DNA from 2 places in the Salegentibacter sp. BLCTC genome. Region 1 is predicted to be linked to the other one. Evidence: riboswitches for the same ligand, from Rfam matches in the RefSeq annotation. Region 1 holds a riboswitch; the other holds the start of a gene.
The links. Region 1 has a riboswitch for cobalamin ahead of GUB10_RS07955 (ribonucleotide-diphosphate reductase subunit beta). Riboswitches for the same ligand answer to the same signal wherever they lie in the genome.
Positions count from the first base shown of each region.

Region 1 (3,991 bases):
ACGCCAGGTTTCTTCGGTATCTAATCCCTTTTCCTGAAGTAATTTTTTTAAATATTTATTCTTCCGCATAAAATTTCCTTTGGCCAGACCTGCTTTATAATAATTGCTGCTAAAAGGTTCAATTCCCGGTGATGCCTGTCCTAAAATAGCAGAAGAAGAGGTAGTTGGCGCAATGGCCATAAGGGTTGTATTCCTTAAACCATAGTCTTTAAGAACTTCCGGTTCTCCATAGATATTTGCCAGTTCCTTACTCGCTTTGGTTGCTTTTTCACTTATATCTTTAAAAATGTTATTGGTTAAACCTTTAGCTTTTAAACCTTCAAAAGGAATTCTGTTTTTTTGCAGGTACGAATGCCAACCCATTACACCAAGCCCCAGGGCCCTATGTCTTTTGGCAAACTTGTTGGCCGATGCCAGGTAATGGTTTCCTTCAGTTTTTGCAATGAACTCCTGTAAAACAGCATCTAAGAAATAGATGGCTAATTTTACAGCTTCGGTATCTTTCCATTCGTCGTAAAGCTCCAGGTTCATAGAAGAAAGGCAGCAAATAAAAGACTCGTCTTTGGTAGAAGGCAAAGCAATTTCTGAACAAAGGTTGCTGGAATGGATGGTGTAATTTTTATCTTTATACACCTCTGGTTTAAATCGGTTAATATTGTCTTTAAAGAAGATATAAGGCAAACCTTTTTGCTGCCTACTTTCCAAAACTTTTGCCCAAATCTCTCTTTTATCCCTGTCGCCGTCTATCATTTCCTGCATCCAGTAATCGGGAACACTAACGCCGTAGAATAGGTTCTGAATAGGATTTCCTATATTTTTTATTTCTAAAAACTCTTTAATATCGGGGTGATCTATATCAAGATAAGCTGCAAAAGCTCCACGACGCACACCGCCCTGTGAAATAGTATCCATAGCTGTGTCGAAAAGCTTCATAAAACTGGTAGCACCACTACTTTTGCCGTTGTCTGTTACTGCACTTCCCCTTCCTCTTAATTCTCCGAAATAACCGGAAGTTCCGCCACCAATTTTGGTTTGCATAATTACTTCGCCCAATTTATGGGTAATCCCTTCAATATTATCTGGTACGTATACATTAAAGCAAGAAATAGGTAATCCGCGCTCTGTACCCATATTTGCCCAAATGGGTGAGCTTAAACTCATCCAGCCGCGTTCTATCATTTCTATAAAAGCTTCGGCCAGTTCGGGCTTATAAAGTCTTTTTGCAGCTGCATTTGCAACGCGTTCTATAGCCGATTTTGCGGTTTCTCCTTTTAATAAATAACCGCGATTTAATATTTGCTGGCTCTCTTCGTTAAGCCACCATAGGCGCTCCTGTTTTGTTTCTTTAAGTATTGCTTCGGGCATTTTACTGTATTTTTAAGTTGAATTATTTTTGTGGAAAACCTTTAAAAAAGATCATCTGCGGTAATACTTTTATCGTGTTTGGTATAATCTACCGGGCGTTTGGCAAAAAAATCGTCCAAACTGTTGGCAAAAACTTCCTCCTCAAACCATAGCATCGCTTTATAATCATATTCTGAAACGAAATAAAGCTTCTCTAAACCTATTTTTTCAAGGCTATCGTCTACTCGGTATTTCATAAAATTAAGTAGGTCTTCCTTTTTGCACTGTTCTAAAGAACCATCCTCGAAGATCCAATCCAGAATCTCAGATTCTACCTCCATAGAATGGGATATAATTTCCCTTATTTGGGTTTTGGTTTCTTCATTAAAGAATTCAGGGAACTCTTTTTTAATTTGGTTTACAATGTAAATTCCGGCATTGGCATGAATTTGCTCATCTACCGAGGTCCATGCAATTATATTGCTCACGTTTTTCATCACTCCTTTAAATCTGCTAAAGGAAAGAATAATGGCAAACTGACTAAAAAGGGAAACATTTTCAATTAAAATGGAGAATAAAATAAGGGAAAACACGTATTTTTTTTCGTCTGAAGATTTTGTATTTGCTAAAGCTTCAGAGAGATAAGCTACACGTTTTTTAATAACAGGAGTTTCAATTAATTTCTCAAACTCATTATTATACCCAAGTACTTCAAGCAAGCGGGAGTAAGCTTCAGAATGTCTAAATTCACATTCGGCGAATGTACTTCCCAGGCCGTTGAATTCTGGTTTTGGTAGGTGTTGATACAAGTCTCCCCAAAAGGATTTTACAGCTACTTCAATTTGCGCAATAGCTAAAAGGCTTCTTTTAATAACCTGTTTTTCATTTTCACTAAGATGCGAATGAAAATCCTGGACATCAGCTGTAAAGTCTACTTCAGAATGTACCCAAAATGATTTATTTATAGCTTCGGTAAACTGAAGAATCTCGGGATATTCGAAAGGTTTGTAATTCACCCGCTTTTGAAAAATATTCATATCACTTTTGTTTTGGTTTTTAAATCAAAAGCATAAAAGTAATAGTTGTCTTAAGGGAAGTTTACTTGTGATAAATACACAATTTCCTGGACATTTACTTTTTATGCGAAAGCAAAAGTCAACCCGGTCGGAAAGGTAATCTGGCTTGTAGTTGAACCTACTTTACAGTTGCGCAACAGCTCATGAATTTCACATGATTCCCCTTATTTATTGAAAAAGACAATAACCACCGGTATGATTTTACAAAAGTAAAGTTATAAGTAATAAGCGACCCTTTTATAGAAAAACTACGGAGTTATAAACATAGTTTTTCACAAGTTTATTTACTCGATAATCGAGATTTAATATTCACAAGTTTACTTCCAAACTTAAAATGACTATCCATAACATGTCTCGTTGGCTTTAGAAGGTAATTTGTTGACTATTAAAATTTTGGGATTCGTAATCCTTATTATCTGGAGGCGTTATTATAAAAAAGCTATTTAAAAACTATCTTTTTTATAATTTTTAAATCTAAAAGCTTAATTAGCCAATTAATTTTCTGCTTTTATGGAGAAATCATCTATTCTATTGAACTTGTAATAAAACTTGAACTGGAAGAATGTTAAACAAACATTTGAATGTCTAGTTTTATTGGATTTTTATAAATTGCAGGAAAGATATTTTATATTTTTCATTATTAATCTACGTAACCATCAACATATTTATTTAAGTTATGAGTAATTATCATATTAAGAATTTAGAAGAGTATTTTCAAGTGTATAGAAAATCGGTTAGAGAGCCTGAAAATTTTTGGGAAGAAGTTGCCGAAGAACATTTCACCTGGCGAAAAAAATGGGACAATGTATTGAGCTGGGACTTTAATAAACCTGAAGTAAAGTGGTTTGAAAATGCAAAACTTAATATTACAGAGAACTGTATAGATCGTTACCTTTTTACCAATGCAGATAGAACCGCCATTATTTGGGAGCCAAACGGTACCGAAGAGGAGGCTCAACATATTTCTTATAAAGAACTTCATAAAAAAGTAAATAAATTTGCAAATGTTTTAAAGTCTAAAGGAATAGAAAAAGGCGATAGGGTTTGTATTTACCTGCCTATGATTCCAGAACTTGCAGTAGCTATGTTGGCTTGTGCTCGTATTGGAGCTATACACTCTGTTGTTTTTGCAGGCTTTTCTTCAAAAGCCCTGGCTACCAGAACAAATGATGCCGATTGTAAAATGCTTATAACTTCAGATGGTTCTTACCGCGGAAATAAGACTATAGACTTAAAAGGGATTGTAGATAAAGCTCTGGAAGAATGTCCAGGAGTAAAAAGTGTTTTGGTTGCAAAACGTATAAATTCTGATATTAATATGAAAGAAGGACGCGACCAATGGTTGCAGCCTTTGTTAGATGAAGCTTCAGACCAATGTGAAGCAACCACTATGGATGCCGAAGACCCATTGTTTATTTTGTATACTTCGGGCTCTACCGGAAAACCTAAGGGAATGTTGCATACAACTGCGGGTTATATGGTTTATAGTGCTTATACTTTTAAAAATGTATTTCAATATAAAGAAGGAGATGTATACTGGTGTACAGCTGATATTGGTTGGATAACCGGCC
Region 1 is NZ_WYEW01000005.1:17,959-21,949, forward strand. It holds gene GUB10_RS07950 (ribonucleoside-diphosphate reductase subunit alpha) at 1-1,365, opposite strand, end outside; gene GUB10_RS07955 (ribonucleotide-diphosphate reductase subunit beta) at 1,407-2,381, opposite strand; cobalamin riboswitch at 2,494-2,629, opposite strand; gene acs (acetate--CoA ligase) at 3,097-3,991, shown strand, end outside.

Region 2 (3,991 bases), on a different contig from region 1:
CCTATGCGCTACTAAACTTCAATGAAAATTGGTCTACTAAAGTAGGAAGGCAGGTAATAAGTTACGATAATCAGCGCATATTTGGCGGATTGGACTGGGCTATGCAGGGTCGTTTTCATGATGCCGCATTATTGAAATATCAGAAAAATGGCTTTAATTTGGATTTAGGAACTGCTTTTAGCCAGGAACAACCTAAAAACGAAGGAAACACATATAGGATTACCGGTTTTTTTACATATAAAACAATGCAATATGCTTATCTAAAGAAAGCCTGGGATAAAAGTTCTGCAAGTTTTTTATTTCTAAACAACGGGTTTCAAGGCTTTACTGGCCCCAATAACGCCACTCCAGACGATGTTTATTATCGTCAAACCATGGGTAGTTATTTCCAATTTCCAATACAAAAAGTAAAGATGGAGGGTTCGGCTTACTACCAGTTTGGAAAAGCCAACAATACCACCGATCTCTCAGCATACCAGCTATCCCTGGAAGCCACTTATAAACCCGGTAGTACTCTTTTTGGGTTAGGAATAGAAATGTTAAGCGGAACCGACCAGGAAGGAGCATCTAAAAATAAATCGTTTTTCCCTTTATATGGCACCAATCATAAATTTAATGGGTTTATGGACTATTTCTATGTGGGCAACCACGCCAACAGTGTAGGTTTAAACGATCTATATGCCAAGGCTAATTTCAGAACCGGTGAAAAATCAAATCTTTTGCTAAAAGCTCATTATTTTATGGCCAATGCAAAATTGCAAAATAACGCAGACAAGTATTTAGGTACAGAAATAGACCTTGTTTATTCTAATAAATTAATGAAATATGTAAATCTTAATGTTGGTTATTCACACATGTTTGCATCAGATAGTATGAGCCTGGTAAAAGGAGGAAAACCTAGCGACAATACTAATAATTGGGCCTGGGTTCAGCTTAATGTAAACCCTAAATTATTTTCTTTAGATTTTTAGAAACAATGTACTTAATACACCTAAAAAATTCAGAAAGTAAATTTCATCGCAACAATTCTGGCAAACATTTACTAGCGATTTCCGAATCAAGTAATTTTAATCAAGAATAATCTGGAGTCACCAATGAATCTTTTCCTTTTTTCTCCAGCTTTAAAGCTTTTGATTTTAATTATCTAAATCCTCAATTTTTTACTCCAAATGCATTAGTATGATTTCTCTTAGACAGCCGTTTAGCATAATCTTTAGAAATAGCAATTTGCTTTATTCAATTTATAACCAAAAAAACGGTAAAGATAAATTCAGTTTTTAAGATTCTCAAACCAGAAATTTAACTTAATATTGCCGGGATTTTCGGTTACAATGCTTTTAAGGTATTGTATTAAAAGGGAATCAGGTGTAAATCCTGAACAGTTCCCGCTGCTGTAAATCCCTTCCTTAATTTTTAGGAAAATCTTTTTATGGATACCACTGTCTTTTGGGACGGGAAGGTTTAAAAAGAGGGAGAAGTCAGAAAACCTGCCGGAAACATAAGGAACAAAGCTTTCGGGAGTTATTGCTTTGGGTAGGTCTTCTATTCTAACTATATCCCCTGCTGTTTTGTTTTGTAAAATAAGTTAATTCCAATTATTAACCTTTATACAAATCAAATGCAACAAAAATCATTTTTTAAATCATTAATCCTTATTGGAGGTATTTTACTTTTTTCATCTTGTAGCAAAGATGACGGCCCAGGCATAATTCCTATGGAGTTTGCGGATCTAAATTACCAGAAAGATTACGAATTAACCCTGGGAGATACTTTATCTATTAATCCTGAAATTCTAAATTTACCGGAAGGGACAGGTTTTAGCTGGAAACTAGGTGATGATAAAGTTTCTGAAGCTCAAAACCTTCATTACGCCCCCAAGCAATTTGGCACATTTGCACTACAATTTAAAGCATTGGCGAATAACGACTCTCTGCTGCGCTCTTATGAAGTTACCGTAAATGATCCTTATCAGCTTTATTTCCGCCCAAAAACAGAAAACAGCAGTAAATATATTTCTGAAATTATTGAATATAAACCTGCACCCGGCCAATATATTAATAAAACCTACGGTTCTTTGGAAAGCGCAGAAAAATTAGTGGGTGGAAAATCGGCCATTCTATCTTTAGGAGCATGGGGAGGCTACGTAACGTTCACTTTTGATCATACCATTGAAAATAGAGAAGATGCTAAAGACTTTGTAGTTTATGGTAATGCAATGGGCGGACTTTCTGAACCCGGTATTGTAAAGGTTTCTTTTGATGAGAATGGTAATGGCTTACCAGATGACACCTGGTATGAACTAGCAGGAAGTGCACATCAAAAAGAAGAAACTATATTGAATTATCAATTAACCTACACCAATCCAAAAGAGTACGCCAATGTACCCTGGGAAGATAACCAGGAAAACCAGGACAGTGTAATGGTTAATCCCTACCACTCCCAAAATTACTATCCACTCTTTATTGAAGAAAAGGATAAAATGAGTTTTAACGGAACCCGGGTTTACCCTAAGGTGAGCCTGGAAGGATTTGCCTCTATAGATGCACTTGAATGGGGGTATGTAGACAATTTTGATGCTGATTATAATACTTATGCCGGAAACGCCATGGATTTGGATTGGGCAGTAGATGATAATATGAACCCCGTAGCATTAAGAGGTGTAGATTTTATAAGCGTCTACACAGGGGCGCAGGGAAATGTTGGTTGGCTTGGTGAGATATCAACGGAAATCAAAGGAGCTTCAGATCTATCTATGACCGAGTAAAGCCTCTAATAATATCCTTTATTTATCCTTATATAAGAACTTCACTATTTTTCCAGCTCCAAATAGTATTGTTTTTATATAAGGATAAACCTATAAGCTTAAGCTCATTTGTAAACTTCCCGCGTCCATCTGCCAAACTAAAAATACTTCTAAAAATCAAAAACCGGTAGACTAGGATGCCTTAAACCTTAAATTGATTTCTGCTAAAAGCAAAAACAAGATTAATACTATACTTTTGCAAACGTATTGGCTTAGAAAAGTAATTACCTTGTAACAAGCCATAGATTTTTTAAATCTAGATTATCGAGTAAAATAACATTTTTTATCCTTTAAGAATGTAATACTTTTGTCGCACTAAACAGCGCCAATCTAGCAGAATCCCACAGCATTACCCCCCAATTAAACTTCATGCATTATTTTACAAAATTTACAATAGTACTCTTTTTCAACCTGCTTTTTACTTTTAGTTATGGAATACAACAAAACCCCAAGGACTTTAAAAGTATTGACTCCCTAATTCAGAATAGAGCCCTGGAAAAAGCTAAAGAAGAAAGCTTTCAAATTATCAGGAAACAACCTAAGAATTTTCAAACTGTTGGCAGAGCACACATCTATTTGGGGAAAATAAACCTATTGCAGGGCGAACTGGATATTGCGCTGTCTAATTATATGGATGCCAAAAAGCACCTGGAACTGTTATCTGAAATAGATCGCGTAGAACTATTCTCAGGTATTGGAATAGTGTACTCAAGATCCAAAAACTTTAACAGCGCCGAAGAAAGCTTCAAAAAAGCATTATTGGGCTATAAAAACAATGATTTTTGGTGCCTTAAAACTTTGGTTAACCTCGGCGGGGTTTATATGGAAAAGAATGACCCCAAAGTAATAAAGGTCTACAAAGAGGCTTTGCAGTTGGCTAAAGAAATTGAGCAACCTAAAGTTGAAGCCGTTATTTTAACGAATCTTAGTAATCAATACATCAAAGAATCACAATGGCAATTGGCCATTAACACTGCTAATAAAAGTTTAAGGATAAGGGATAGTTTACAAATGCCTCTATCTGTTATTACTTATAACAATCTAGGCTATGCATTAGTAAATTCGGGCAAAGTACCGGAGGGAATCAATTATTATGAGAAAGCCCTGGCAAAGGCTTCTTCCCAAGAACTACAACAATTATTCTATAACTTACAAAATGCCTATATCAATATAAAAGATTATGAAAAA
Region 2 is NZ_WYEW01000011.1:34,738-38,728, reverse strand. It holds gene GUB10_RS13605 (alginate export family protein) at 1-971, shown strand, start outside; cobalamin riboswitch at 1,307-1,510, shown strand; gene GUB10_RS13600 (PKD domain-containing protein) at 1,619-2,764, shown strand; gene GUB10_RS13595 (histidine kinase) at 3,173-3,991, shown strand, end outside.
Region 2: it holds a riboswitch for cobalamin, as region 1 does, so the genes downstream of both, GUB10_RS13600 (PKD domain-containing protein) here and GUB10_RS07955 (ribonucleotide-diphosphate reductase subunit beta) in region 1, are expected to answer to the same signal.